Regions from separate parts of the Neobacillus camarae genome, predicted to be linked through region 2. Evidence: riboswitches for the same ligand, from Rfam matches in the RefSeq annotation. Region 2 holds a riboswitch; the other holds the start of a gene.
The links. Region 2 has a riboswitch for lysine ahead of ACY8D0_RS21000 (aspartate kinase). Riboswitches for the same ligand answer to the same signal wherever they lie in the genome.
Positions count from the first base shown of each region.

Region 1 (5,328 bases), 720 kb from region 2:
GGGAATGATTGGGAAGCATTACCCCGCCAGAGCCCACACGAATCGTTTGCGTATGTTCTAAAGTATGATTAATCAAAATCGACGTAGCCGAGCTCACTAGCGTCGGGGAATTGTGATGTTCGGCAATCCAATAGCGGGAATATCCCATTGACTCGACCGCTTGCGCCAAGTCGACCATCGAATCGATTGCTTGTTTAGAATCCTGCCCTTCACGGATTGGGGCCAAGTTTAACACAGATACAGGTATATGAATATTTGCCATAAATAATGATCCTTTCATTTAAAAATCTATTTCTATAGTAACAATTGCTTCGTGATTAACAAACTTAAATGCTTATGATGAAGACAGGCTTCGATATTGGTATTCCCTTTTCAGCAAAACAAAATGTTTGCATTAATACCTTTAATATTTCGGATTGCCCGTTGTAAACCCAAATAAAAAGAACCTGGCCAAGCACCAAGTTCTTCCTGAGTGTTCTTTTTCATCTGCATAAATCTTTATTTAAATTTCTCCGGGAACTGCTTAACAATGCCTTCTGTCAAAAATCTCCCATATTGATTAAATGCCTTTCATTCGTGTCAGCCGTTTTAATATCCGCCGGCCAATCCCCCTTGAGGCGGTCCACTACTTCGTTGGTTGTTAATTTTAAGTGGGTATAAAACATGTCACGAAGTTCCGCTTTTGGCCAATTGGGGTTTGCGCTTGATAGGAATGCCACAATTTCGTCCGCCTTCCGGAACCAATCCTTATTGAAGCGGTCCACGCTTGCTTGATCACCTTTTTTAGCGGCATCGATAATTCTTCCAGCTATGACGATATGTTCCTTCAACAAGCTTGTAAACTTGCTGCCAGCTTTTTCTCCGTAGTAAGGTTTAATCAGATTTCCCAGGTCTTCCTGATTTCTCAATAGCCTTGCCAATACATCGTTTTGATGTTTAAGTTTCCCATCCTGCTGACGATTAAACTCCTCGTCCACCATGCATGTTCAATCCATAGCTTTTGCATGTCATATTTTAATTGAATAACTTTTTCATTAATAACGTTCTGCCTTAATGGGGTGGTACCGGCGGCATTAACCGCTGCCGGGATACTTGGTATCGCCAGCAAAAAAGCTAAACCAAGTACAAACTAGCCATTTCTTCAAGGTACTTTTCTCTTTTTCAAAATAATTCCAATTTTAATATTGTTCATTACCCTCTTGTTATGCCCAGTCGGTAAAGTTTTTCATCGCTAGGGAATTTTGATATAGTATAGGATGTATGAGAAATAGAAAGGATACTGACACCATGAAATGCTTATCAATTGACTTAGACGGCACATTATTAAACTCCGACCACGAATTGACGGAAGAAAGCATAAAGGTCCTGCACGAATTGCAACAGAAAGGACATTGCGTTATTTTAAACACCGGGCGGGCTTTGGCCGATGTCATAAAACTGAAGGCTATACAAGACCTGGAGATACCCATTTTTTGTATAAATGGTTCAAACCTTTATTCCGAATCAAAGGAACTGCTTTTTGAAGCAACGATTCCGATGTCCACCTATAAAGAAATTTTTGCGATCTTAAAGAATTTAGGTGTCGGCGTGCTGGTTTACACCAATGAAGGCGGGCTTCCATCGACACTCCCACCACTACACAATAAAACAAAACAAGAACTTGATGACTTATTTGATAATTTTAACTACGACGTGATTACAGAGAAAGAAAATCTGAAAATCTACAAACTGATTGCCCTGGTTTATCAGGACCAAATTGAAAAAATTGAGCTAGTAAAATCAGCCTTGGGAGGGAAATTTGATATCTCCATGGCTTCCTCCTTCCCTAATAATGTGGAAATCACCTCGAGTGAAGCCCACAAAGGTAAGGCGTTATTACGGTATCAGCAGATAATGAACTTCTCTTTTGACGAAATTATTGCCTTTGGCGATGGCGGAAATGATCTGGCCCAATTCGAAGTCGCTACCACCTCGGTGGCGATGGGAAATGCTCCCCAACATGTCCGGCAAAAAGCCGATATTGTAACGAAAACCAATGATGAAGAGGGTTTCGCATATGCAGTCCGCGATTTATTGCAGTTGATAAATTAACGAAAGATTCGAAAAATTTTTCTAAATCCTTGAATTCTCATGGATAATCTGCTATAGTACAGGTAATTACATATTTCTTTACTTCAAACCTTTTGAAGTGAGGATAGAGGCGCAAAAACCATTAGTACATCGTTGGAGGATATTGAGGTCCTGTGATAATGATGGAAAGGGGAATTTGCCGAAGCTGATAGAAGCTCATTTGTTCTTGAAGCTGGTTCTGTCGTTGAATAAGCACAGAACTGTCATATAGGCAACTATATGGAGGGCTATCTCACGCGTGGGAACTTATTTTTGGTTCTATCGCAGCATCGATGCTCTCGTTGCTGCTTTTTTGCGTTGACGTTTGATTTGCCTTTACCACCTCTATTTTTTATAAAAAAATTGAGTTAAAGGGTGAGATAAATGAATTTCGGCCAAGTATTAACCGCAATGGTGACACCATTTGATCAAGAAGGTGAAATTGACTTTCCTGCATTAAAAATTTTAGTGAATCATTTAATTGATAATGGGACTGATGGTTTAGTCGTCTGTGGTACGACTGGCGAATCGCCAACCTTGACAACTGAAGAAAAAGTAAAGTTATTTCAATTTGTTGTCACTGAAGCAGCGGGAAGAGTTCCTGTCATTGCAGGAACAGGCTCCAATAACACGCGGGCTTCTATCAATCTAACAAAAAAAGCGGAGGAAGCTGGAGTCGACGGAATCATGCTGGTGGTTCCCTATTATAATAAACCTTCCCAGGAAGGGTTATATCAACATTTCAAGACTATAGCAGAATCCACACGATTACCGGTCATGCTTTATAATATTCCTGGACGGAGTGTGGTCAATTTGGAAGTGGACACCATTGTCCGGCTTTCCCAAATCCACAATATCGTCGCCGTTAAGGAAGCAAGCGGCAACTTGGATAACATGTCCGCTATCATCAGCGAAACGCCTAGTGACTTTACCCTATACAGTGGTGACGATGCTTTGACTTTGCCAGTTCTGGCGATTGGTGGTGCAGGAGTCATCTCTGTTGCTTCCCATATTATCGGCAATGAACTTCAAGAGATGATAACAAACTTTAAAAATGGGGATGTTCAGGCAGCAGCAGTTGCCCATCGCCGTCTTCTCCCAACCATTAAAGCTTTGTTTGCGTTACCAAGCCCATCTCCGGTCAAAGCGGCTTTGAATATGTGCGGTATCCAAGTCGGGGATGTCCGCTTGCCGATGGTCCCGTTAAACGACGAACAAAAACGGACTTTGCAAAACTTTTTGCCTACACTAAAGGTAAAAGCATTAATCAAAGAGCAGCCAATCTAAATGGGCTGCTCTTTTTTTCCATTCGTATTAGTTCACTTTCTTTGGACCGGTCCAGTGCAATTCTCTTAATCGGTACTTTTGTAATTTACCTGTGGCTGTTTTAGGAAGTGCGTCTACAAACTCAACTACCTTTGGCGCTTTGAAGTGGGCCATTTCCGAACGGCAAAACTCAATAATTTCGGCTTCGGTTGGCGTTGCACCCGGCTGCAATACTATAATGGCCATCGGTACCTCACCCCACTTTTCATCAGGGATGGCGATTACCGCACATTCCAAAACTGCCGGATGCCGGTACAGGACACCCTCCACTTCCGTAGATGATATATTTTCACCTCCGGAAATGATTAAATCTTTAGCCCGGTCACGGATTTCAATATAACCGTCAGGATGTGTAACCGCCAAATCACCGGTATGGAACCATCCGTCCCTGATGGCAGCTGCCGTGGTGACAGGGTCCTTATAATAGCCTGCCATAACGACATTCCCACGGGTAATGATTTCACCCAATTCCTCTCCATTCCAGGCCACTTCTTCCCCATCTTGATGAACCACCCTAGTTTCCCCGTTAAACGCAAGCTCGATCCCTTGCCTTGCCTTAATGACAGCTTGTTCTTCAGAAGATTTGGAATCGAACTCATTTTTCCACTCACAGTAAAGGATGAACGGGGAGGTTTCAGTAAGGCCATAAACGTGCATCATTTTTAAACCAAGTATCTCTTGTGCTTTTTTAATCAGAGCGGCTGCAGGAGGTGCCCCTGCTGTAGCCATTCGCGGATTGGTCTTGATGTGGACCTCTTTCGCTTTTGGATCATTGACAAGCATATTGACGACAGTTGGTGCCCCACATAGAAGGGTAATTTTTTTTGTTTCGAATAAATTTAAAATAAGCGGAGGGTCGACCTTTCTTAAGCAAACATGAGTGCCCCCTGCAGCAGTAAGGGCCCATACGCCGCCCCAGCCGTTGGCATGGAACATCGGCAATGTATGCAGGTAGACATCGTCATGGTTAACGCCCAGGTGATACATAAAATTAGCCGCATTCATGTAGTTGCTTCGATGTGTCAGCATAACCCCCTTCGGTTTAGAAGTAGTTCCGCTTGTGTAATTAAGAGTCAAAAGTTGGTTTTCATCGATTTCCACTTCCGGCAGTCCGTCCGCCTCCGGGGCATGCTGGAGGAGATCTTCATAATCGACTCCTATTAAAGCGGTTTCAAAACCTGGAACGGACACAATAACAATTTGCTCTAGAGCAAGGTTATCGACAATTTTTTCAATCGGAGCACAAAATTCAGCGTCCACAATCAACATTTTGGAATCACTGTGGCGAATGATATACTCCAAATCACTAGCGGATAGCCGGTAGTTGAGTGGAACCATGACAGCGCCGAGCTGGCAGATACCGTAAAAACATTCAAGCATGTAATGGGTGTTTGGAAGCATCACCGCGACATGGTCTCCTTGCCCGATTCCTGCCTGGTTTAGGGCAGCAGACAGCTGGTCCGTCCTCTTTCCAAACTCACGGTATGTAAACTCCTTGTCTCCATCAATGACGGCAGTTTTGTCGGGATAATACTTCAGCGCACGACGTTTCCAATCTAACGGGGTTAACGGGGAAAGCATAAAACCAACTCCTCTATTTTTTATAAGAGTGATGGATATGTAGATAAATTTCTTCCCTTCGATGACTCATCACAAGTCTAATCTATTGTAAAAAATAGGTACTTGTCAATTACTAATTAGAATTTTCTAACAGGCAATACAATAAAGAAAACCTCTATAATGAGGCTTCCCAAAATTGTATTTATAGATTGACGCCTTTCATACCTGCTTCAGGATACCGTTCCCCTGCGGCTGCCCCTGGAGGAGCAACCTGATTTATCCTTTCTATATCCGATTGAGAAAGTGATATCGACATTGCCCCTATATTTTCTT
Region 1 is NZ_JBUCKX010000003.1:405,634-410,961, forward strand. It holds gene ACY8D0_RS17195 (LLM class flavin-dependent oxidoreductase) at 1-262, opposite strand, end outside; gene ACY8D0_RS17200 (hypothetical protein) at 540-980, opposite strand; gene ACY8D0_RS17205 (HAD family hydrolase) at 1,261-2,091, shown strand; lysine riboswitch at 2,188-2,368, shown strand; gene dapA (4-hydroxy-tetrahydrodipicolinate synthase) at 2,494-3,396, shown strand; gene ACY8D0_RS17215 (long-chain-fatty-acid--CoA ligase) at 3,424-5,016, opposite strand; gene ACY8D0_RS17220 (aldo/keto reductase) at 5,198-5,328, opposite strand, start outside.
Region 1: it holds a riboswitch for lysine, as region 2 does, so the genes downstream of both, dapA (4-hydroxy-tetrahydrodipicolinate synthase) here and ACY8D0_RS21000 (aspartate kinase) in region 2, are expected to answer to the same signal.

Region 2 (5,328 bases):
ACGGGAGTGCCCGTTAGGGGTTTTTTATCACGTAAGATAAAATTTTCAACTTTGAGAATTGTCCAGCTCCAGCGCCCTAGAGACGACACTCCTTCAGTCTCCGCTCTACGATTAGTCAAGCACGAATGCGCCTATGGTTCTTCGTGTTTTCTATATCTAAATTAGAGCCCCTCCAAGCCATACGGCGCTGACCAGGGCGCTTACGCTTTTCTTTTTCCAGAAACTCATACTTCCATTTAAAAACAAATTGTTTTACAATTTTAAGGATAAGAAGACGGAAGGGGAGTAGCCGGAATGAATGAAACAATCAAGCAAAAATTAACACTGCTTCCTGATCAGCCTGGCTGCTACTTGATGAAAGACCGTCAGGGTACGATTATTTACGTTGGGAAAGCCAAAGTGTTAAAAAACCGCGTCCGTTCCTATTTTACGGGCTCGCATGATGGAAAAACATTACGTCTCGTCAACGAAATCGAAGACTTTGAATATATTGTCACTTCCTCCAATATTGAAGCATTACTGCTCGAACTAAACCTGATTAAAAAGTACGACCCTAAATACAATATCATGCTAAAGGATGACAAGACGTATCCGTTCATTAAACTGACGGCAGAACGTCATCCGAAACTGATCATCACGAGAAAAGTCAAAAAAGACAAAGGGAAATACTTCGGTCCGTATCCGAATGTGGGAGCAGCCAACGAAACCAAAAAGCTGCTCGACCGGATTTATCCATTAAGGAAATGTTCCACACTTCCTGACCGCGTCTGCCTCTACTACCACCTAGGCCAGTGTCTGGCGCCCTGCGTCAATGAAGTCGCAGAACAGACTTATAAGGAAATGACCGATGAAATCACCAAGTTTTTAAATGGCGGCTATAAAGAGATTAAAAAAGAGCTAACCGAAAAAATGAGTGCAGCGGCCGATGAACTGGATTTTGAACGGGCAAAAGAATACCGCGACAAAATCGTTCATATTGAAACCATCATGGAAAAACAAAAAATCACCATGACCGATTTCACCGACCGCGACGTGTTCGGCTATTCTGTGGACAAAGGCTGGATGTGCGTGCAGGTTTTCTTTGTGCGTCAAGGCAAGCTGATTGAGAGGGACGTTTCGATGTTCCCAAGCTACAATGAGCCAGAGGAAGAAATGCTTACGTTCCTTGGCCAATTTTATCAAAAGACCAATCACCTAAAACCAAAAGAAATCCTGATTCAGGATGAAGTCGACCAAAGCATGGCCGAGCAGCTTTTAGAAGTAAAAGTGATAAAGCCGCAGCGGGGACAGAAAAAAGATCTCGTCAAAATGGCGATTAAAAATGCCAAAATTGCACTGAATGAAAAATTCTCGTTAATCGAAAAAGATGAGGAGAGAACCATTAAAGCAGTTGAAAATCTGGGAGAATATCTGGGAATCTATACTCCGCACCGGATTGAGGCATTTGATAACTCAAATATCCAAGGTACTGACCCTGTTTCGGCCATGATCGTATTTACAGATGGTAAACCGAACAAGCGGGAATACCGGAAATATAAAATCAAAACCGTACAAGGTCCTGATGATTACGAGTCCATGAGGGAAGTAACTAGAAGGCGGTACTCTAGAGCCTTAAAGGAAGACTTGCCGCTTCCTGATTTAATTATCATTGATGGCGGGAAAACCCATGTGGAAGCAGTCAAAGATGTACTAGAAAATGAGTTAGGCTTGGATATACCGATTGCTGGTCTGGCAAAGGATGAAAAGCACAGAACTTCGCAGCTTCTGTACGGCGACCCGTTGGAAATCATTCCGCTTGGCAGGAACAGCCAAGAGTTCTATTTGCTCCAGCGGATCCAAGACGAGGTGCACCGCTTTGCGATCACTTTCCACCGGCAGCTCCGCGGAAAAACCGCCTTCCAATCCATGTTGGATGACATACCGGGTGTGGGTGAAAAACGCAAAAAATTATTGCTGAAACATTTTGGATCAGTGAAAAAAATGAAGGAAGCCCGTTTGGAAGATTTCACTGAAATCGGCATTCCGGTTAATGTGGCTGAGGACCTAATGAAAAAACTTCAGACAGACTGATTGTCAGAAAAAAACGATTGTGCTATAATAAGTGAAAATTTAATAACTATCACTTTTACATGTTAAAGTGAAGGTAGAGGTGCGAACTTCAATAGTAGAGGTCCGGAGAAGGATGAGCTTCGAGGAAGGGCTTTGAAAGGGGATGTTCGCCGAAGTAAAGGAAAACTCATTGTTTTCTTTGCTGGTTTTGCATTTAAGAGATGCGGGACTGTCAGGATCAACCGTCTTGGAGAGCTATCTTTCATTGTGTATGCATGAACTTTTCTTCGTGTTTAACAAGCAATGGGATAATCTCCCGTTGCTTTTTTATTTGGAAGAAAATAATAAAGATAGTTGAAAGGCGAAAGAGGGAGAAGACATGGGGCTAATTGTACAAAAGTTTGGAGGAACCTCCGTAGGCAGCATCGACCGCATTCTCAATGTAGCCGGACGTGTTAAAGAGGAAATAGACAAGGGGAACCAAGTAGTCGTAGTGGTTTCCGCAATGGGGAAAACCACCGACCAATTGGTGAACATGGCAAAGGAACTGTCACCGCAGCCAAACAAGCGGGAAATGGATATGCTTCTGACGACTGGAGAGCAGGTCACAATATCATTACTATCGATTGCTTTGAACCAAAAAGGGGTAGATGCCATTTCTTATACCGGATGGCAGGCGGGGATCGTCACCGAGCCGGTCCATGGCAATGCTAGAATTGCTAGAATTGACACCAACGCCATTGCACAGCAGCTTTCCAATGGGAAGGTTGTCATCGTGGCAGGATTTCAAGGAGTCACAGAGGACGGGGAAATTACCACGCTGGGCCGTGGCGGGTCCGATACGACGGCTGTTGCTCTGGCAGCTGCCCTAAAGGCGGACCGTTGCGATATATATACCGATGTGACCGGCGTTTTTACAACCGATCCGCGCTATATAAAGAATGCCCGTAAACTATTATCGGTTTCCTATGATGAGATGCTGGAACTGGCCAACCTTGGAGCAGGCGTATTGCATCCAAGAGCAGTTGAATTTGCGAAAAACTATCAGGTCCGTCTAGAAGTCCGGTCAAGTATGGAAAAAGAAGAAGGCACTGTAATTGAGGGGGAAGCTACAATGGAACAAAATTTAGTTGTCCGGGGAGTCGCATTTGAGGACGAAATCACCAAGGTAACCGTGTTGGGATTGACCAATTCGTTAACCAGTTTATCAACCATCTTTACAACTTTGGCAAAAAATCATATTAACGTTGATATCATCATTCAAAGCACAACCGAGGCAGGAACGGCTAACCTTTCCTTCTCCATCCATACCAATGATTGGTTGGAAACATTGAATGTACTCGAAGATAACAAGGAGGTCCTGGGATACGAACAGCTGGATGCGGAAAATAAACTGGCGAAAGTATCCATTGTCGGATCAGGCATGATTTCCAATCCTGGTGTTGCGGCTAAAATGTTTGAGATTCTGGCTGAGAACAACATCCAAGTGAAAATGGTCAGCACGTCAGAAATCAAGGTGTCAGCGGTTGTGGAAGAGAAAAACATGCTCAAAGCAGTCGAAGTGCTTCACGATGCATTTGAACTAGGAAGCAAGGAATAAAAAAAGCTTCATAATAAAAAAATGGGAGGATGGCTAAGCCATCCTCCTTTACCTTAGCGGTTAGACAGAATCATTGTGATCCCATTTGACGGTGAATAGAACCCTGTTAGATTTTTTTACAGGATGTTCAAACGTTTCAGCCACTACTTGTTTTTGCAGTTCAATTTGCTGGGCCAAGAATCCCGCTTCCAGTTGGAAATAGTGCTCCGCCTTCGATTTGACGCGCGGGGCGAGCAACGGGGTCGTAAGCTCAATATCCAGCTGATTTTTCGTTTCTTTCATGATTTGAAGAGTTCCCCAAGAGGCTTTGGCAAAAAAATCAATCAGGCTTTCAAAGTCGGCCAATGGGTATTTCCTTGCAAGCCGTTTGCCGGCCCAATACAGGATTTCAGGGGTGTCTTTACCAAAAATCTCCGGCAAGAGAGTTTCTCGGATTAATTCATAACCGAAAATGGATATGGTCCTTGTATCTTCTAAAGTATGAACAGATTGTTCCAGTGCAGTGCTTTCCTTCACGAGTTTCCCCTCTTTCTACGATTCTATTATATACAATCTTGGCCGATTTTTAGTAGCGTTTTTCAAAAAAGCCGGCTGATATTAGTGGAAGTTTTTGCTATTTTACAATACCTTATTTTATGGACTGACGTTATTTTTACCTAAAATAGAAAAACTTTACCCATAAGATGTTGGTAATTTTATGCCAGGCCAGCCAAGTTATAGGAACAACATGCTCTAATATCCCTAAAATGTAAGCGTTTTCTAGTATAATATCAATATATTTTAAAAATTTTATTTTTTCGGCTGTTTTTATGTATCCGTTTCCTTGACGCTCTATAATGATGGGAGTAAAATGGACATGTCACATAATTGTCACAGTGATGCAGAAACACTTAATAGGGAGAATAATCGGTTTTTAAATCTAAAAGGGGGGTAAATCAATGGCGGGGAATCGCGAGTTTTTTAATCGAAGATTGCATTCACTGCTCGGAGTGATTCCAATCGGAGTTTTTCTTTTGCAGCACCTTACAGTCAACCACTTTGCAACAAAGGGGGCTGAGTCTTTCAATACAGCTGCCAATTTTATGGGGAATCTTCCATTCAAAATTGTCCTAGAGACAGTAGTAATCTATTTGCCGCTTCTGTTTCATGCAATCTATGGATTGTATATTGCCTTTACAGCAACAAGCAATATTGGTAGATTCGGATTTTTTAGAAACTGGATGTATATGGTCCAGCGTGTAACCGGCGTTATTACACTTATCTTTATTACTTGGCATGTATGGCAGACACGGGTGGCTGCTGCAATGGGTTCGGAAATTGACTTCAAAATGATGGAGGATATCCTGTCTTCACCATTTATGTTTGGATTTTACTTGGTGGGTATCCTATCAGCAATCTTCCATTTCGCAAATGGATTATGGTCTTTCCTAGTGAGCTGGGGCATCACTGTATCACCGCGTTCCCAAAAAATTTCTACATATTTCACGATGGCCGTTTTCGTGGTGCTTTCTATCGTAGGGATACAAACATTACTAGCATTTATCTAAACAAGCAGATTTATTCACAGAAAATATATTGGATTCTCGGATTAGGAGAGTGAGTCACGATGAGTAAAGGAAAGGTGATCATAGTCGGCGGCGGATTAGCTGGCTTGATGGCTGCGGTTAAAGTTGCAGAAC
Region 2 is NZ_JBUCKX010000003.1:1,130,128-1,135,455, reverse strand. It holds gene uvrC (excinuclease ABC subunit UvrC) at 295-2,070, shown strand; lysine riboswitch at 2,137-2,315, shown strand; gene ACY8D0_RS21000 (aspartate kinase) at 2,429-3,649, shown strand; gene ACY8D0_RS20995 (YslB family protein) at 3,710-4,165, opposite strand; gene ACY8D0_RS20990 (succinate dehydrogenase cytochrome b558 subunit) at 4,588-5,196, shown strand; gene sdhA (succinate dehydrogenase flavoprotein subunit) at 5,256-5,328, shown strand, end outside.